3 regions of the Caldalkalibacillus salinus genome follow, and region 2 is predicted to be linked to each of the others. Evidence: predicted binding sites of a transcription regulator. Region 2 holds the regulator's gene; each other region holds the start of a gene.
What was found. The regulator LexA, encoded in region 2, represses DNA repair genes until DNA is damaged. The targets are predictions, from matches to a motif close to CGAACATATGTTCG.
Positions count from the first base shown of each region.

Region 1: a site for LexA is predicted at 3,700-3,713, ahead of ruvC (crossover junction endodeoxyribonuclease RuvC). Genes of this name have one in related genera too.
Region 3: a site for LexA is predicted at 5,309-5,322, ahead of JKM87_RS11540 (YhjD family protein). Genes of this name have one in related genera too.

Region 1 covers NZ_JAERVL010000015.1:69,501-76,518, forward strand. Annotated here, with positions in the region: gene JKM87_RS09895 (SpoIID/LytB domain-containing protein) at 1-1,491, opposite strand, end outside; gene ruvB (Holliday junction branch migration DNA helicase RuvB) at 1,508-2,506, opposite strand; gene ruvA (Holliday junction branch migration protein RuvA) at 2,542-3,180, opposite strand; gene ruvC (crossover junction endodeoxyribonuclease RuvC) at 3,180-3,680, opposite strand; gene JKM87_RS09915 (BofC C-terminal domain-containing protein) at 3,868-4,461, opposite strand; gene JKM87_RS09920 (YebC/PmpR family DNA-binding transcriptional regulator) at 4,536-5,294, opposite strand; gene JKM87_RS09925 (YhcN/YlaJ family sporulation lipoprotein) at 5,485-6,204, opposite strand; gene JKM87_RS09930 (protein kinase family protein) at 6,288-7,018, opposite strand, start outside.
Region 2 covers NZ_JAERVL010000001.1:431,720-438,737, reverse strand. Annotated here, with positions in the region: gene JKM87_RS02080 (N-acetylmuramoyl-L-alanine amidase family protein) at 1-422, opposite strand, end outside; gene JKM87_RS02075 (potassium/proton antiporter) at 627-2,102, opposite strand; gene JKM87_RS02070 (DUF896 domain-containing protein) at 2,199-2,432, opposite strand; gene yneA (cell division suppressor protein YneA) at 2,575-2,862, opposite strand; gene lexA (transcriptional repressor LexA) at 3,112-3,741, shown strand; gene JKM87_RS02055 (SOS response-associated peptidase) at 4,142-4,807, shown strand; gene JKM87_RS02050 (glycoside hydrolase family 3 protein) at 5,005-6,903, opposite strand.
Region 3 covers NZ_JAERVL010000017.1:131,281-138,298, forward strand. Annotated here, with positions in the region: gene hutI (imidazolonepropionase) at 1-844, opposite strand, end outside; gene hutU (urocanate hydratase) at 948-2,606, opposite strand; gene hutH (histidine ammonia-lyase) at 2,621-4,186, opposite strand; gene hutP (hut operon transcriptional regulator HutP) at 4,305-4,760, opposite strand; gene JKM87_RS11540 (YhjD family protein) at 4,902-5,270, opposite strand; gene JKM87_RS11545 (HAD family hydrolase) at 5,398-6,069, opposite strand; gene JKM87_RS11550 (lipid II flippase family protein) at 6,178-6,999, opposite strand.

The DNA of each region.
Region 1 (7,018 bases), on a different contig from region 2:
CCCTTGGGAAAGGGTACCGATCCGATTGTGACGAGTTGACGGACCTGCACGGAAGTTTAACGACGATGTATTAACGGTCCCGAATGTAAATGTTAAATCTGTGTCCGATGGTCCTTGTGTCCCTTTATCAATGTATTCACTGGATACATAGCCTATTTGCCCCTGGCCATCTTGTATACGATACCAGCGTACTTGTACTGTTTCTGGATAAGCATCATCACTTTCAACACGATTATGGTGTTCAAGGTCCTGTCGCCACACTTCTGACCCGTTTGCTGTCATGCCACCAGCGTTGGAATGATAAAAAGTAGCAAAGATATGACCACCGAACGTAAGAAATTGGCCACTGGTTTGATCGACAGCCTGTCGTACGTCCTGTGCCTCCCGTCCATATCCATGGTAAGCTTGTTCAAAGACGGAATCGGATAAATGGGCCACCCCATATTTATTTTCTTGTATCTGATTATAAGCATAGTTTCGAGACATCACAGCTTGAGCTTTTAACGCTTCTATCGGCCAACCTGTGGACATTTCTGTACCAACGACACTATATAAATAAGATTCCAAAGGTAAAACATTAACCACTGTAAAATGACCATTATGTTGCGTTAGTTCCATTTTGCCCCTATACTGACGCTGATCTTTCTCTTCCACTGTTATCAGTGGAACACTTGATGTTTCGGACGACAAAACTTCTAAAGTACTTCGTGTATCCACAGATATGTAAGGGACATTTGCGCTATCCGTTATGACACGCCCGTAATGCAATATATAGTCGGTAGCCTTTGCCGGTTGAAATGTCATATCAGAATAGCTTTGTTGTAACGTGCTCTGCAAGGCTTGTCTTTCTTGTTCGTTCGCAGCATCTCCCATCCATACCTCATAACTGATTTGATCACCAGCGTTCACTTGAGCTAAGTAAGCTGGAATGTCACTATCACCTTGTTGCATTCGTTGTAACCTTTGTTGAGCAGATTTCAAGGAGGTGAATTGCCCCGCCTGTACCCGATATGGGCCGGCGACCTGCGGGTTATAAGACATCTGCTGAGACACTTGTCTCTGCAACTGACTGATGGCTGCATGATCCGTAGCAGAGCCTAATACCACTCGATAATAATCCGTTCCCTGCATTTGTATTTGAACGAGGTCAGCGTTGTAACCACTTTGACTTAAGGCATTGTTGACCTGACGTGCTTGAGACGCATCGGTTGTTTCAGCCACCAGTAAATAAAAATCATCCAAACGAAAACGACTTTCAGACACGTGACCAATATTATCAAAACGCCCATTCCCATTTTGATAAGTGAGTGCCTCATCGCTACTTAAAGTCACTGATTGGACCGTTTCACGATAGCCACTTCCTGTATCTACGAATAGCGCAACTCGTATTTCGTTCGTTACAGCCTGCACATGATCAAAAGACGCTCCCCCTAACCAAGTACTTAATACAAAGACAAATATTAAGACGGCTTTCAAACCCCATTTCAACATACCTTTCCCCTCCTGCTTATTCTGGGTAATCAAGTCCAAAATGCTGATAGGCGAGTGGTGTGGCCATCCGCCCCCGGTTCGTCCGTTGTATGAATCCAATTTGCATCAGGTATGGTTCGTATACATCCTCAACCGTATCTGATTCTTCCCCAATCATAGCGGATATCGTATCAACGCCCACTGGGCCACCTCTAAAATGATCAATAATAGCCTGTAGCAGCTTATGGTCGATATGGTCGAGTCCCTGACGATCTACTTGCAGCTTTTCAAGCGCTTCTTCGGCAATCTCTCTCGTAATCACGCCTTCACCTGCCACTTGAGCAAAATCACGTACTCGTTTTAGGAGACGGTTAGCAATTCTTGGTGTTCCTCTAGAACGTAAAGCAATTTCGTTCGCTGCGTCCTCCTTGATATCTACTTGTAGAATATCAGCTGCACGAGAGATAATATAACCCAAGTCGTCCTTATTATAATATTCGAGTCTACACACAACACCAAAGCGATCACGCAAAGGTGCCGACAGTCTTCCAGCCCGTGTCGTTGCGCCTACCAATGTGAATTGCGGTAAGTCTAAGCGTACGGATCGTGCACTCGGCCCCTTGCCGATCATGATGTCCAAACAATAATCCTCCATAGCAGGGTATAAAACTTCTTCTACACTCCGATTGAGTCGGTGGATCTCATCAATAAATAAGACGTCACCTTCCTGTAAATTGGTAAGTATGGCGGCTAGGTCACCCGCACGCTCAATAGCCGGACCTGACGTCGTCCGTAGATTAACTCCTAACTCATTTGCAATGATATTGGAGAGTGTGGTTTTCCCCAGTCCTGGAGGGCCATATAGTAAAACGTGATCCAGGGCCTCCTCCCTTAACTTAGCCGCTTCTATAAATACTTTAAGGTTGTCTTTGACTTTCTGTTGTCCTATGTATTCAGCCAAATAACGGGGACGTAAGCTAAGTTCAACCTCAGTATCAGCCTCCGTTAATTCTGAGGTAATGATACGGTCTTCCATTCTCATTCCCCTTTCTCTTTATCTCTTTATACGAATCACTTCATGAGAAGTTGTAGTCCTTTCTTAATATACTGATCCGTTGTCCAGTCTTCATCACCTTGCTTTTGAAGTTGAGAAGAGACTTGCTTCACTTCCTTGTCCGAGTAGCCCAACGCCTTTAAGGCTTCTAGCGCTTCACGCTGAACGTCTGAATAATCGCTAGTAACGGTCACAGGAGCCTCATCCTCCAACAGTGTGGGACTAACCTCTTGTTCTGAAACAAAGTGGGGTAAGAGATCATCCAGTTTATCTTTCAGATCTAGAATAATCCGTTGCGCTGTTTTTTTACCTACGCCGGGAAACTTTGTCAAGATATTCACATGATCATTTTTAATAGCTTCGATTACACGCCAAACTTGACCTGAAGCCACAATCGCTAAGGCTCCTTTTGGCCCGACACCTGACACCTGAAGCAGCCGCGTGAATAACGCTCGTTCTTCCCGAGTGGCAAAACCAAACAAGCTTAACTGATCCTCTCTGACGTACTGATATGTATATAGGATTAACTCTTGTCCTTCTTTGCCTTGGTATACGTACGGGTTTCCACAGTGTATATGATACCCGACGCCATGCGTCTCAAGCACCACGTAATCCAAATCTAAATGAGCTAACGTTCCTCTAATATAATCAATCATTACAACCGCCTCTTCTCCACTAGTTGATGCATATGCCCGGAATGGGCTTCACAGATGGCTACAGCCAATGCGTCTGCCACATCATCCGGTTTAGGTCTTTCTTTTAGATTTAATAACATACGAACCATTTCCTGGACTTGCTTCTTTTCCGCTTGTCCATAGCCCACAACGGCCTGCTTGACTTGTAACGGTGTGTATTCCGTAATGGGAACTTCCGCTTCTTCAGCAGCTAAGAGCATGACGCCACGCGCTTGCCCAACGGTAAAGGCTGTCGTGACGTTACGGTTAAAATAAAGCTTTTCGATGCCCATAACATCGGGTTTATATTTATCAATCAGATGAGTCATTGCCTCATAAATCTGCTTTAACCTCGTTTCCGTTCTCAATCCTGCTTCAGTAACGATACTGCCATACTGTACAGGACGAAGCTGATGTCCCTGCTTCTCAACCACGCCAAAACCTACGATCGCAATACCAGGGTCGATTCCTAATATTAGCATGCTTTTCTCTCCCATTTCACGAACATATATTTCCTATATCTTCACACATTTTACCACAGAGACAGAAGAGTGAAAAGCAAGTGATTGCAACGAAAAAAAGACCACAGCATGAACTGTAGTCTATTAACATCGTTATTGACATGTGAAGACTTATTTAAGACCATTCTTCATTTAACTAAAGCTACGATCACTGTTCTGCAAATGGACTATAGGTGGATAGGACACCTAAGTATTCTTCCATACTCTCAATTCTAATGCCTTGAATCAGCGTTTCTACTTCTTCTTGTGGTAAAAGGGACTCTAACTTTTTGGTATCAATTCTGAAAAAGGTTTGAATCACTTTGTTGTCTGACGGTGGCCCTTCAAAAATCGTGAGCACACCGTCCTGGTCTATTCCGAAGTAACCTGTCTCTTTACAGCGCTCTGAAAGATCATCACTTACTTCTCGACCTAGTACATAGTGCCCGCCATTACGCTCTAATACTTTCCATCTATAACCGTGTTCCGTCAACCAGTCCTCCATCTCTCGCTGATGGTGGAATTGTAGCTTCTCCGTTTCCACCCCACAGACATAATGAGTCTGTAGGGTGATGGTAAACTGTTGGGTTGACGCTGCAGCTTGTTGTTGTATGTCTATATTTTCCTTAACAGCAAGGCTCGGTGTTGTACTAATGGAAGTAAGGTGAAAACCATTGATAAGAAAAAACATAATGCTACCGATGGCCACTAAACTTTTGGCTCTTCTTAACATTTTTCTGAGTCTTCTCAGTAAACGAGACATCTCAAAAACCCCTTTTATACTGGAATTTTTGTTTTAGTATTTCCAGCAGCAAGGGGGTTATGCAAAGACAATTTTTAGTTGTGGCTCAAGCGCTCCACCGTTTCATTATCCATCTCTACATTGGAATAAACGTTTTGAACATCATCGTTATCTTCTAGTGCATCAATCAATTTAAGCATTTGCTCCGCATCTTCGCCATGTAGTGCGACGTATGTGGCAGGAACCATCGTGATTTCACTCGAGTCAAAGGAAACCCCTTGGGCTTCTAATCCTTCTTTAACCTCCTCATAAGCTTGAGGTGTGGTATATATTTCAAACGATGATTCGTCATCTGTGATATCCTCTGCTCCTGCTTCTAAGGCTTCTAACATCACCTCTTCTTCACTTAACGGGCTGTCCGACTTCGTAAAGCTAAGGACCCCTTTGCGCTCAAATAAGTATGACACACACCCTGTTTCGCCCAAATTCCCACTATTTTTGTTAAATATGTGACGGATATCTGCTGCAGACCGATTGCGGTTATCTGTTAATGCTTCAACCATGACAGCAACCCCACCTGGTCCATAACCCTCATATAGTATTTCTTCGTATTGAACCCCATCTACGTCGCCGAGTGCTTTTTTTATGGTTCTGTCTATATTGTCATTAGGCATGTTGGCCTCTTTTGCTTTTTGTAAGGCTAACCTTAATCGTGTATTCGTTGTGGTATCGTCTCCCCCGCTACGAACTGAAGCAAATATTTCCTTTGAGATCTTTGTGAATACCTTTGCTCTTCTGGCATCTTGCCGTCCTTTACGGTGCTGTATATTCTTCCATTTAGAATGACCTGCCACGTCATTCCACCTCCCAATGTGTAATCAATCACATACACAGTGTAGCACATTGTTTGGGGATCTCGGTAGGGGGCCTAAATCCATACAAAAAAGCAGGCAAGGATCTGCCCGCTTTTTGCATGAATATTTCTCAAGACACTCATGATAAATACTGGCTCGTTAATAAACGAATGATTCGTGGTGACATGTGTTATTGATTGCCTTCACCAACAGATCGTCCAATATCTCTTAATAACCTTTGCATTTCTCTGCCTGTGTCTTCAATTGGACCATTTTGGTTCTGGTTCTGGTTTTGGTTACCCATATTACCGAGGCGTCCAAAAATGTCAGCATCGTCGGTAATGTGAACCTGCTGCCCTCTCGTGTCTTGTTGCACTTCTTGTTCAACACGTTTCATCACTTCGTCTCTGTTACCGTTAGTCTCTACACCACAGACTACGTCATCACCATCAACCATGACACGAGCATCTTCTACACCAGGTACGGATAGAATTCTCTGCTCTAAGTCACGCGCCATTTCAGTATTTTCATTTCCGAAACGCATGTTGCCACGATTTAACCTGCTTGCATCCTGCATACGTGTGCCTTTTCCACCGCCGAGGAAAGCACCACCGCGGACACCATTGCCCATATTTCTTCTGTTATCGGTTCCTCTGTCTTCGTCACCGATCCGGCCAGCTAAGCCTCTGTATCGTGGGTCGGTGTAATTTTGATCTCGCCCCATCAAACCTTGACGGTCACGTATGTCATTGGTCCCAATGGAACGATTGTCATTCTGATGCGTTCTCTCTTGATACTGTCCAGCAGAACGTAATCTCTGATCATCAGCTGCTCCTTGATCTCCAGGTGTACATGCCACCGTTGCACCCATGACGAGTGCAAGTGTTAGTCCTAATGCTGTTTTTTTCATTTAATAAAAGCCCCCCTTCATCCTTATGTTGATGTTTTTGGAGGGCTTTTAGTCGAGTTAAGATGTTCCTTCACTAGGTAATATTATCTTTTAAGAAAAAAGCGATGCTGTAGATACTGTGTTTGGTACTGGTGTACAAACAACCGTCTTTTTTCCCAGTTCTGGTATAGCTGTTGAGATTGCTCCACTAACTGTTGAGGATGAAAAGTCACATGGGTATTCCATAGTCCTTTCCACTCTCGGAAGATGTCATGAGGAAAACATAACATTAACTGTAAAATAATCAATTGATTTACCGACAGTGGGTTGATGGACATATATCTGGAAACAAACGCATCAGCTATGTCTTTACACCATCCATAATGGTCCAAAATACTTGTCATATATTGAGCAATGTCTAATAATTCTGTGGCATTAGCCATCCGATCATAATCGATTAAATAATAATGACGGTGACGCTGTACAAGCAAATTAGGTGTGAGTACGTCTAAATGGGCCACTTGACCTTTTCTCGATGCTTCTGCTTCTACCCCTCGCAGGTTGTGACTAGGTACGCACTGAAGGACCCATGTTCCCCATGCGAGTGCTTCCTCAACATAAGGGATGAGATCCTTCACAAATCCGTCCCTTCCTTCATTACTTTCAAGAAATTTATTGGCTTGTGTCACCCGATGAACCCATTGGTTTTCTAAGGAAGACATTTTGGGGGCTATTGGAGACACTGGTGTGACTTTCGCTTGCTTGTGAAAATCGGCGAGGAGCTCGATACCATCCATAACTTCATCCATCTGAGCAGGATTAACCGGACGCCCTT
Region 2 (7,018 bases):
AAAGCCTGCTTCTCTGCATTATCCCAACCGACACGTAAACCTAGGTACTCACTAACAAAACGAAGTGGCACCATCGTCCGATAGTTTTCTAGGAAGGGAGCAGTGTCCATCTCTTGGGCTTGTCCATTAACATGGATCGTCTCTTCACCAAGGTACATTCTTAGATGCGTTGACCCTTCAAAGATATCGATTCTGCTTTCTGCCTGATTCCAGCTTACTTGGGCACCAATGTTCTCCACGATAAATCGTATCGGAACGAACGTTCTCCCTTGGATGATCTGTGCTGGCACATCAGATTCAACATACTGACCTTCTACCATTAGTTTGACTTCGTTACTCGCTTCAGCGTCAGCATGACTCATCATACCTACAGTTAAGAACGCGAGCGTGAGTACAATGATTAAGGACCATTTTTTTGACATTAAACCTTCTCCTCTCCCAATCAATGCCTCTAAAGCTGCTGGTTTTCTTTTTCATTTTAAGGTTTTAAGCTTTCAATCTTGTTATGTATGTGCTTGTCAACCTCCTTTCAGAGCTAAAATATTCCTTCAATATATTTGACGAATGATGTCGCAAAAAGTTGTCCTCTAATTTGGGCTCTACGTCAGTTGTTGGTCACTAGTGGGTTAAATCCCCTGACATTGCCTCGTCAGTATGGTTTTGACTTCCTCAATTTTTCTCTTAGGAATAAGGATAAACAGAATATCGTTTCCCTGTAGGATCGTATCTCCATTAGGTGTAATCAACTGATTATCTCTTATGACAGCACTGATCAGCACATCTTTAGGCAAAGGTATGTCTTGTAAGGTCTGCCCCACAACCTTGGCTTGCTCATCTATAAAAAATTCAACCATTTCGGTGTTCGTTTGGCCAATAGAAATGAGCTCCAAGCTATGTGTGGGCACTGTTCGCTCTTCCTCAGTTAATTTTAATTTATCGGCCAATGCTCCTATTGTGGAGCCTTGGATGAGAGCAGATGTCAATACGACAAAGAAAACCACATTGAAAAACATTTGGCTATAATCAAGGCCTGCTATCATAGGATAAGTAGCCAATACAATAGGAACTGCGCCTCTTAACCCCGCCCAGGAAATAAAGAGTTTGTCCTTGAACTTATACTTAGAAAGGAGCAAACTTGTATAAACACCTAAGGGTCTAGCCACAAACATTAGAACGATAGATAATAATACACCTTGTAATACAACGTTAGTCACGAGTTGGGAAGGCATAACGAGCAAGCCTAGAACGATAAACATTAGGATCTGCATCATCCATGCAAACCCTTCATTAAACCTTAGAATCGAGTGCCGGTAGGGTATCGTTGCATTTCCCATGACGATAGCCAGTGTATATACAGCTAATAACCCACTGGCCTGTATTAATGCCGTCACACTATAACCTAGAACAGCAAACCCTAATCCAAAGATAGGATATAAGCCACTGGAGTCCAAATTGATACGACTCATGGCCCATACAGCAAACCGACCTAAGAGGTAACCGATGACAAGTGCGACTCCCATTTGCCATATGAAAGCTGGGACCATGAACCAAAAATAGGGTTTGTCCAGTCCAATCAATTCAATAAATGATAAAGTCAGAAATACGGCCATAGGGTCATTTGTCCCTGACTCTGCTTCTAAAGTGGACTGTAGTCGTTGTTTAATATTTTTGCCACTGATCACGGCAAAAACAGCGGCAGCATCCGTTGAACCGACTATGGCACCAAAGAGTAGCCCTTCTAGCCACCCCACTTGGAGAATATACTTAGCGGCTACACCGACAACAATTGTGGTGAGCAACACGCCGAGTGTTGCCAGCGTGAGCGAAGATGTAGCCACCTGTTTGACATGACTCAACTTGGTCTGTAGACCACCCTCAAAAAGGATGACAATCAGTGCCAATATACCTAGTAGCTGGGCGAAGCCGGCACTGGAAAAATCAATAAGACCCATGCCCTCAGACCCGAATATCATCCCCACTGCAATAAACACGACAAGGGTCGGCACACCTACTCTTGCTGAAAACTTGGTGGCCATGACACCGGCTAAAAGTAGGATAGCCGTTAAAAATATGAAGTAATCTGTATGTAGGATATCACTCATGAATACCAACCGCCCTTACTGGAGCGCTCATGAATAAAGAAGCAGTTTTAAAAACTGCTTCTTTATTATTAACTCTATATATAATATGACCCTATATTAGTGTTTTTTACGCTTATTTTGTTCACGTTTTAACTTTTTAGGCGTGACATCTTTGCCTTCTGGGTCAACAACCTTTACACCCATAAGGTTAGCTTTAAGTGAGCTACGAACAGATTGTAGATATTCTTCACGTAAACGTTGTTGCTCGAGCTTCTCCTCCTGCGACAGTGCTTCTTTTTTTGATTTATTCGCCAGTTCATTAATTCTAGCTAATTTTTCTTGAGTGAGCACAGTAATCCCCTTTCTAATATCATCATATGACCTTTGCTCATACTATCAGCATTCCTTTATTATAACACGGGAATACTCACAATGAATAGAAAGGAAAACTTACGCCCCTCCGCTGTCTCACATTCTGTCTCCTAAACTGACCCTATTCTTCTTGGTGATGCACTAGTACCTGAAGTTCCTGTCCCGGATAAATTAAACTCCCCTCTAAACCATTGAGTACTTTCACCTGCTGTATGTATTCTTGAACGGATATACCTAGACCCTGATGGTGTTGTGCAGCAATACGCCAAAGGGTGTCCCCTGTTTCAACTTGTATATACTCATACTGATAATCTTCTGCTGAAGCCATAACGTTAGACATCGTGTAAAAAATGGCACAAAGTACAATAACAAAAACCAAGAGATATGATATGTCTTTTGTGACAAACATGATTAACCTTCCCCTTTCTTTCTTATCACTTTTATTCGAAAGTTGTCGAATAATTATGTACGGTATATGGGTGGAATGTTATACAAAAATAAATCGAGAACTTTTGTTCCCGTTTTTTATTATAATAGGAACAAAGGTTCTGGTCAAGATTTTTTTCGAACTTATGTTTGTACGCTCATTTCTTCTATGCTATAATGACAAGTAAGTAAAAAGTGGCAATTTTTATCATACTGGGTTGAGGTGAACGTTATGAAAGCATTATCAAATCGTCAAAAAGCGATTTTGGATTTTATTAAAACCGAAGTAAAAGAGAAGGGATATCCTCCCTCGGTACGTGAAATTGGGGAAGCGGTTGGGCTAGCCTCTAGTTCTACGGTCCACGGACACCTGGCGAGACTCGAGAAAAAGGGACATATACGGCGAGATCCTACAAAGCCTCGAGCGATTGAAGTGTTAGACGAAGAATTTATTCAAGAGGAGCAAGCATCCTACGAGCCTGTTGTACGTATTCCCGTTATTGGTAAAGTAACTGCAGGGGTCCCTATTACGGCTATTGAGAATGTCGAAGAATACTTTCCACTTCCGGAGAAATTCGGTGGCGATCACGACAACGTGTATATGTTAAAAGTCCAAGGTGATAGTATGATTGAGGCTGGCATCTACGACCAAGACTACGTCATCGTCAGACAGCAAAACACAGCTAACAACGGGGACATCGTCGTCGCTATGACTGAAGAGGAGGAAGCGACGGTTAAGCGATTCTTTAAGGAAAAGAACGTCATTCGTTTACAACCGGAAAACGCATCACTAGAACCTATCATTTTGCGCGAGGTGACCATTTTAGGCAAAGTGATTGGGGTATTCCGTACTATTCACTAGGACATGTTTTGTAACAGGACATTTTTTTAGCCACTGACATTTCAAAAGAAAGTGTTATGATTGAACGAATACGTGATAATAACATACATACGTTACATAAAGACACGTCGTTATAGGATTAATTAATGAATCAGTGCAGATAACACTCTAAAAGTCTAAAGTAGCTGTCAGTATTGTACAAGTTTGATGTACTTCCTGAAAAAAGCTGCCTTAGGCTTTTTTTTAATGCTCACCATCCATTACCCATTGTAAACCTCCTATGCTTATATGCCCTTTTGAAACGTTTTTAATTGATTAATTAACACTTCTTAGAACATTAATGGCTGTCTCGTTTCCAATAAATGTATTAAAAACCTGTATTTTGAGATTATATGTTAAAATATAGGTAGGAGGGATGCTTATGTGTGGACGTTTTACCCTTTATAGTCCTTTACAATTATTATATGATCGGTTCTATATTGATCATGCTGACTTCATGTTTGAATCTCAGTACAACATCGCACCTAGCCAACAAGTTCTAGCCGTTGTTAATGACGGTGAAAAGAACCGTATGGGGTATTTAAAATGGGGACTTATCCCCCGTTGGGCCAAGGACGAAAAAATCGGTAACAAACTTATTAATGCACGTGCAGAAACGATACATGAAAAACCCAGCTTTAAGACCGCTTATAAGAAACGCAGATGCTTAATACCGGCAGATGGATTCTATGAGTGGAAAAAAGAGGGTGGTCAAAAGCTCCCCATGTATGTACGCCTTAAGGAGCAGGCGCCTTTTGCCTTTGCAGGATTATGGGAGCGCTGGACGAGCCACGACGGTCGCCAATTAACTACGTGTACCATTATTACCACGGAACCCAATGACTTGATGCAACCGATTCACAATAGAATGCCTGTCATCCTGGATGCAGATGGCGAAAAGGCATGGTTAGACAAGGATACTGAGCAAGATGAACTTCACACCTTGTTAAGACCTTATCCTGCACCACTTATAGAGGCTTATGAAGTTTCTTCCTTAGTGAATTCACCTCAAAACAACTACCCTCAGCTGATTGAGACATTAGCATAAGATAAATACATTTTAGACATAAGTAACCCCTACGAATTTCGTGTATCCGTAGGGGTTACTTATTTAGAGCATATTTTTTTGAATATTTTTTATGCATATGCCATACGCATACGAACCTATGACAGCGACTTTTCTCAGTAATATAATGAAAAAACGGGCCTACCGTAAAAGCCTTCTATCCTATTCCATGACTATTTTTACTCATCAGATTGATGACCCGTTTGATGAGTCTTAAGACCGAAGCCTTTCCTAAACAACGGGTTAACTTTATCGTGGTTATTGATCTGTTCCATATTTCTTGGCCATGTAAAGGAGAGTTTACCGCTAAATTCATAATGACCAAATAGGACATCTGCAACACCCGCACCTTCACTTCCTGGCAGCCATGAAGCTACAAATGCATCCCAATCTTTAATTTCATCTGTTACCAGCATCGGACGGCCAGATTGAAGCAGCACAACCATTGGGACACCAGAGGCTTTTACTTTATTTAATAAGTTAATATCTTCTTGAAGTAATCCTATATCTTCACGATCTCCAAACATCTCCGCATAAGGGGGTTCACCAATGACAACAACTGCAACATCATGTCCCTCAGCACCAGACCCATCTTCACTATAATTCACTTTTGTATTCGGTCCTGCAACTTCATTTATACCTTCGAGTATTGTTGTTCCTGGAATTAAATCTCTTTCAGGTTCTCCCATCCATGTAGAAGACCCTCCCTGCCAGCTAATCGTCCAACCGCCAGCTTGGTATCCCATATTATCAGCCTTCTTACCAGCGACAAAAATATTTAATCCATCTTTTTGGAGCGGTAAAATGTTGTTTTTATTTTTTAATAAAACTTGAGATTTTCTAACTGCTTCACGGGCAACGGCACGATGCTCACTTTGACCAATACCCTGCGTCACTAGATCTCTGTCGGCATAAGGGGTCTCAAAAAGACCATTTTCAAACTTAACACGCAGGATTCGTGTTACAGCATCATCAATACGACTCTCAGAAACTTCGCCACTTTCAACTAGCTCTTTTGTCGTTGTAAGAAAGTGCTTCCAGTCATCTGGAATCATAAATAAATCAACACCCGCATTCATACTTCGCTTAATGGATTCTCTGAAGTCACCTGGTACAATTTGTTGCGGACCATTATAGTCGGAGATAACAAAACCTGTAAAACCAAGTTCGCCTTTTAATACTTCAGTGATAAGATGATAATCTCCATGTGTTTTAAGGCCATTTATGCTAGAGTAGGTCACCATTACAGTTCGTGCACCAGCCTTAATAGCATCTTTATATGGCTTGATATGCTTTTTAATCTCCTGGTCTGTATATTCAGTTACATCCCCTTGGTCAATACCGTCCTCAGTTAAACTATCCCCAACAAAATGTTTGATGGAAGACACAACTTGGGTACCCTTTAGGAAGTCGCGGTCTTTAGGATCTCCTTGCAAACCTTCTACTAAGGCTGATCCAAGTCTACCAGTTTGTTGAGGATCTTCACTATATCCTTCATAAGTTCTACCCCAACGTATATTTTGTGGAGCGGCAAGAACAGGAGCAAAAGTATAAGAAATGCCTGTTGCTCGCACTTCTTTTGCTGTTATTTCCCCTATACGCTTCACTAAATCTACATCGTTCGCAGCCCCTAAGCCAATGTTATGAGGAAAAACAGTAGCGCCGTAAACATTATTATGACCGTGTACGGCATCCACACCATAAATGATCGGGATACCGAGCCTAGTAGCCAACGCACCGCTTTGGAAATCATCTACCATATCTGCCCAATCCTCTGGTGTATTTCCTGTTGTTGGTAGGGAGCCTCCACCACTTAATATAGATCCAATTTTATAATTTTTAACGTCTTCTGCTGTTAGAGCACTTCGCTCAGGTTGCACCATTTGGCCTATTTTTTCTTCCAATGTCATTCTTGATAATAAATCGGATACACGTTGTTCTACACTTAATTCAGCATTTTGGTAATCTGGAACATCACTCTTTGCACTAATTGATACGCCTCCAAGTGTAGATCCTACAACCATAGAGAACAATGCTATACTCATCAATACCTTTTTCTTAAATTTACGGACGATCATCATTTCTCCTCCCTCTAATAGCTTTATTTACATCATTTACTTTAGGTTAAGTATTTGTATCGACGCTACGTACAGATGAGATACACCCCCTAAAGAGCCTTATATTGAAAACGCT
Region 3 (7,018 bases), on a different contig from region 2:
ACGTTGCCCCTAATGCGGCGGCCAATTCTGTTCCACCCAGTGGATCAATTTCATCAGCGTGTATTTTCAGTCCGAATCCTTTGTCCTTTGCGGCGGCCAGATAGCGTTTAGACTGTTCAACGGTGAATACCCCTGTTTCACAGAAAATATCAACGAATTCAGCCAGTTCCTCCCGTTTGACTTCATCTAATATATCTATCATGAGGTCAAGCATCCCATCAGGGTCCTGTTTCCATTCCTTCGGTATCGCGTGCGCGCCTAAAAAGGTAGAGACGATATCGGTATCTTGTTCTTGTTGTAGGCGTTTAACGACCCGTAGCTGCTTGAGTTCTGTTTCGCGATCTAACCCATAACCACTTTTGGCTTCAATCGTTGTCATACCATAGGAAAGCATCCGTTCAAGATGAAAAGTGGCCTTGTCATACAATTCATCTTCTGTTGCCCTGCGTGTCATTTCCACCGTTGAGAGGATACCACCGCCTTGGGCCAGTATATCCAGATAAGGAATACCCTTTAATTTGAGATCAAATTCATGCTCCCGAGACCCACCGAATACAAGGTGAGTATGTGGATCTACGAGTCCAGGCGTGACGAGCTTTCCTTTACAATCAATCATCTGATCGCTCTTAATCTGTTGCGTTGTCTGATCTTGCATCTGCCCTATATAAGCAATGCGGCCATCTTTAATCCCAACCACAGCATCCTCTAGCATGGGAACATGATTCATCTGCTCCCCAGTCACCGGTTGGTCGTGGTCATGATTCATCGTCAGTAACTGACCAATATGCGTCAGCAGTATGTCCACGTGAGTTGGCTTAGTGCCAGTGTTATTTTGAAGTTCCATGTTTTTCCCCTCCTAAAAAATCAGCTATGATTAATCATAAACGTATCATCATGACAAGTAGAATCTTCGTATATTTTTCGTTTTAAACTTTTATCTATCTAATCTATTCATTCATGGGTAGACGTACGCCCTTTTCGGCTGCAACGTCCTTAGCCACATCATACCCTGCATCCGCATGACGGATAATGCCCATACCAGGGTCCGTGTTTAATACACGTTCTAAGCGCTGTTTCGCTTGTTCTGTTCCGTCTGCGACAGCCACCATCCCCGCATGGAGTGAGTAGCCCATACCGACACCACCACCATGGTGAAATGAGACCCAGCTTGCGCCAGCGGCAGTGTTTATCAAGGCATTTAATACAGCCCAATCACCTACGGCATCGCTACCGTCCTTCATGCTTTCCGTTTCTCTATTAGGTGAAGCGACAGAACCACAGTCTAAGTGATCTCTGCCAATCACAATCGGTGCTTTTAACTCCCCTCGACGGACGAGTTCGTTTATGGCAAGACCCATTTTGACTCGCTCCCCATACCCTAACCAACAGATACGGGCAGGTAATCCTTGAAACGCCACTTTCTGTTGTGCCATATCGATCCAGCGGTGTAAGGCTTCATTCTCTGGAAACAGCTCCTTAATCAGGGCATCAGTACGGTAAATATCCTCTGGATCTCCTGATAAGGCTACCCACCGGAAAGGGCCCTTTCCTTCACAGAATAGAGGTCTCATATACGCTGGCACAAAGCCAGGGAATTGAAAGGCCTGATCCACTCCTTCATCCTTGGCGACTTGACGGATATTGTTTCCATAGTCAAAGACGACAGATCCACTCCGTTGCAGGTCGAGCATCGCCTGCACATGTGTGGCCATACTTTGCTTCGCTTCTGTCATATACCGGTCTGGATTTTCATGACGAAGTTCTGTTGCCGCTTGTAAAGTATACCCGCTAGGAATATAACCGTTTAAAGGGTCATGTGCAGAGGTTTGATCGGTGACGATATCTATTTTGACTTGTCTCGCCGTAAGCTCAGGCAACATATCCGCTGCATTCCCAACCAATCCAATTGAGAGTGCTTCGCCTTGTCGTCGCGCTTCCTCAGCCCATGTGAGTGCTTCTTGTAATGAGTGTGTTTTGCGATCACAATATTGTGTCTTTATCCTCTTGTCTATTCGCGCCTCATCGACTTCAATGGCAATGACCACTCCCTCATTCATGGTAACGGCTAGTGGCTGTGCGCCTCCCATGCCACCCAGACCTGCTGTAACCGTTAAGGTGCCTTTCAAGCTTCCACCAAAGTGTTGGTTTGCCACGGCTGAAAATGTTTCATATGTTCCCTGTAAAATGCCTTGTGTGGCAATATAGATCCAACTTCCTGCCGTCATTTGACCGTACATCATGAGTCCCTCTGCTTCTAGTTCACGAAAGTGTTCCCAGTTCGCCCATTGGGGGACTAAGACAGAGTTAGATATGAGCACCCGCGGCGCTTGCTCATGTGTTTTGAAAACGCCAACCGGTTTTCCGGATTGCACGAGCATCGTCTCATCGTCACCCAGGGTTTTTAATGTACGTACGATGGCGTGATACGCATCCCAGTCTCGTGCAGCCTTCCCTATACCGCCATAGACGACGAGATCTTCAGGTCTTTCGGCGACCTCAGGATCGAGGTTGTTCATGAGCATACGTAGCGCCGCTTCTTGTTCCCATCCCTTACATTCTTTCTCCATTCCTGTTTTCGCTTTGATGACACGGTTTGTGTTATTCATCATCGTACCCTCCCTTAATTCATAACAGATTTGTTTTGTGATGGATCCAAGGTTAATTCGTAAGGTGCTTCACTAGGATTAAATGTGTCCTGTAACCATGCAGCGAGATGTTCAATATCTTGAGCTGTGGCACGGTCCTGATTCAGGGACTTAACCTGCTCTCTCCCTAACGTATAAAAGGCACTCGTGACGGGAGCAAGACGCTCTGGACCTCGATACTCCACCGCTTGCAGAGCACAAAATAGCTCAATCGCCAACACACGACGGACATTATCAATGACTTGGGTCGCATGTCTTGCGCCGATCGTTCCCATACTTACATGATCCTCCTGATTGGCGGACGACGGGATAGAATCAACACTTGCTGGATGGGCCAGTGTTTTATTCTCTGAAACGAGGGAAGCGGCACAGTATTGCAGAATCATGGCCCCTGACTGTAAGCCAGGTTCTGGACTAAGAAAAGCTGGCAAGTCATTAAGTTGGGGATTAACCAAACGTTCAATTCTTCGCTCTGAAATATTGGCCATTTCAGCCATCGCAATGGCTAAGAAATCCATGGCTAAGGCCATCGGTTGTCCGTGAAAATTGCCACCCGACAGGACATCATCCGCTTCGGCAAACACCAATGGATTATCGGTGGCTGCATTGATCTCTACCTCGAGCTTATCTCGCACATATTGTAAGGTTTGCCATGTGGCTCCGTGTACTTGAGGAATACATCTTAATGAATAAGCGTCTTGAACACGCAACTCTCCCTGTCTAGTGACTAATTGACTATGTTGCAAACAGTGTCTAAGGCGCTTCGCTACCGTACGTTGTTCCTGATAACCACGTGCGAGGTGAATGCGATCATCAAACGCATCGATGACACCTCTTAGTCCTTCTATGGTCATTGAAGCGATCAAGTCCGCTTGCAAGGCCACCGTCTCTGCGTTAAGCAGATTTAAAACGCCAACGGCCGTCATGACCTGTGTCCCGTTTATGAGTGCCAAGCCTTCCTTAGCTTGTAAACGAAGGGGCGTGATTTGCTTTTGCTGAAAAATATCTTGGCTCGACACGATGTGCCCTTCTTTGTATACCTCTCCCTCCCCCATGACGACGAGCGCCATGTGAGATAGCGGTGCCAGATCACCACTTGCTCCTAGTGATCCTTGTTGAGGAATCACGGGATGGATGTGCTCATTGAGTAGTTGAACTAAAAATGAGATGACTTCCGGACGCACACCAGAGTAACCTTTGACTAAGGCATTGGCCCTCAGGAGCAAAATGGTACGACTCACTTTTTCATCAAACGGTGCACCGACACCACAAGCATGACTCCGTATCAGGTTTGTTTGTAACGCCTCTACCTCATGCTTATGAATATAGACGTCACTTAATTTCCCAAATCCTGTCGTAATGCCATAAACGACTTGATTCTGCTCAACGATATCCTGTACCGTTTGATGGCTTTCCCGCACGCGAAACCATGCTTCGTCTTTAACAGCCACCTTTTCACCTTTCATCACGACACGGTGGATTTCGTCTAACGTTAATGAGTACCCGTCTAAGGTGACTCTTTCGTTTCTCTCCTCTACCATTGCAATCCTCTCCTTATTTGGGATAAGGTCTAAAAAAAACAAAAAGGGGCTACATCCCCTGCGTCGCAGAAGATATAGCCCCCTCATAACTCATGACTATGGGCCTAATATTCACTTGTTAAATATGGTTAACGCCTAATCCCACAGCTTCGTGCTCTAAGCCTTTCACTGGTGCTCCGATCGTGCCATACAGGGCGACCGCAATCCACTCCCCTTCATCCTCCTTATCGGGGTATGGTTGGCCTCTGACAATGGCGAACGTAAGACCAACTGTTCGTAGGACAGAACCTAGCTGGACTTGCCCTCTTGTCACACCATGTAACGCTTCAATGATGGCATGATACAGCGCGTGTGTGTCTCGATACGTGTCTGTACTGATTAAACCGTTTCTTTTAGCTGCCGTTTCTATTGCCGCCACAATTTTGTGGGTGTCCATGGCTCCTGATTTGCCGATACAGTAGGTAAAGCCCTGCTTGACCACTTCATCTGCAAAAGGGGAGGTACCTTCATCTTGCGCATGGAGAGCAAGTATAACGGCATTTCTACCAATCCGATGGTCCGTTTGCTGATTCATTATGTCCCTCTTCCCATTTAAGTCAATGTCTTAAAGATGCTTACTATCTATATCTCATCACTTAGGTCTCATAACTAATGTCTAAACACCTTATCTTATAACTAGTATCTTCTTACATTGTAGAAGGGGAGGAAATCGTTGTCAATATGTCTTCATTGATCTATGCTCCCGCTGCATATATTTTTTTAGAGCCAGCTTGACTTCACCTTGCAAATATTCTACCCAAATGGCATAAGTGTCGCGATATCCTTTGTGTCTAAAATCAATAGACACCCCTTGTTTAGACATCATCTCTTTCTCAATGACAATGCCCTCCCGCTTCAAGGCAGCCTTCGCTGTTTTTAAATCTTGCAGCACTTGATGCCTGACGTTCTCACCCCATTCTTGATACACTTCCTTCAGCTTGATGTCGACGCTTTGTAGCCGGCGCTCATTATAATCTAGGCATTTTAATAGCACTTGTAAGACCGTATACGTTTTTAACGTCGCAAATGGTGAAACAGTTTTCATCCTAACTTCACCCCTTATCAAGTTAGACAGATACGCAAGGAACGTATGTTCTTATTATGCCATAAAAAAAGGAGGAATTATAGTCCTTTCCTCCTGGTTATATTTACCTATTAACGATGGTGATGCGCTAACTAGTGCTTTGTACAGCTTGTATCACATCAGAAAATGATTTATCCGCCATAGAATGAAGGGTCAGGCTGACTTCTTTCTCTGGTGGTCTGTGCGTGGTGATCGTATTCGGCACCCATACACAGTGTATACCTGCACTTACTGCTGCGTGTGCCCCGTGCCCCGAGTCTTCAAAGGCAATCGCTTCTTCACCTTTGATCCCGAGCTTATCTAGCGCACGCAAATATAATGCTGGGTCAGGCTTGACGTGCTCTACGTCATCACTCGTGTTGATGGTCTCAAAATAATCGTAGATGTGGTGAGCTCTCAGGTAATGCTCAACCCACTCACGCTCAGAACTAGAAGCTAAGCCGATCTTAAGTCCCATTCGTTTCGCCTCGGAGAGATATTCCCTGACACCCGGACGTAAATCCTGCTCCAACATGATTTGCTCGTATTTCTCTTTTCTTTGTTGGAATAAGATAGCTTTATCCAAGCGTTCCCCTATCAGTTCCTGTAGATAATCATCAGGATGGAAAGCATCAAATGTCGTCCCAACCACTTGTAAGTATTTCTCTAAAGGGAGCGTTTGATTATACTTGGCAAATACATGATCAAAAGCGTGATACCACGCTGTTTCGGTATCTAAAATCAACCCATCAAAATCAAAAATAACGCCTTTAATACTCATATTTGTTCCTCCTCCACTCTTCAATACGGATAGATGTTTCTCTTTCATTTCTCTCTCGTTTCTCTCTCGTTTCTCTTTCGTTTCTACTTTTTACTACTTCGTGACCTGTTACGATACAGCAATGAACCGAGTGAGCCACGCGATATAATGGGCCGCAGGTATAAACAAAAGCTGGGCCAACAGCGTGCCACAGACTCTTGAGATCACAAGCATGCCCGTAACGTCTCTCAACGTTAAGTAACGTCCTTGATTCCGATGCACTTCATCCGCTAGTAAGGACACTTTCGGATCGATAAACACAACAAGCAGAACGGTGGCGATACCGTTGACCAACCCTGAAGCCATAATGGCAGTGGCGGCTCGATCTGGTGCGAGTAGAGCCGCGTATAAAGCCGAAAGCACCCCGATTGTGTAAATCGCAGTGATTAACATATTCATGAGGAAAAAAGACACTGGCATCGCCTTAAGATTAAGTTTATTTACAAAGGCTAAGGTTGGCCATTTAATATGCCGACCTACCCTTTTCCAAATACGAATATGTAAGGATGAACGGAGTAGTGCTGGTATAGAACCTTTTTCCTGGTGTAGGTGCAATACCGCTCTGGAAAATAAAGCCACGAAAGTCGGAAGTAGGATGGCCCCTAATAGGGTGCCAAATGTGGCCGCTCCAATAATGACCCTAAACTGTTGACTGACATAGGTCAGCGTGTCGACATGGGGGGCGACATCTATGAGACTCCCTGTGAAAGGCTGTTGGACCATATTCCCCATTCGCGATACGATCACTAACATATTAAACAATGAGAGAGACAGAGCTAAGAATCCTATTCTCGCTCCTGATAATCGTGTGCCGTAAGCCAACGTTTCAATGGTATGAATAAGAATAATGAATACGGAAATTAACAGTACTTTGGTCGTTATCACATCCACTTTAGCAGCTCCTAAGGGT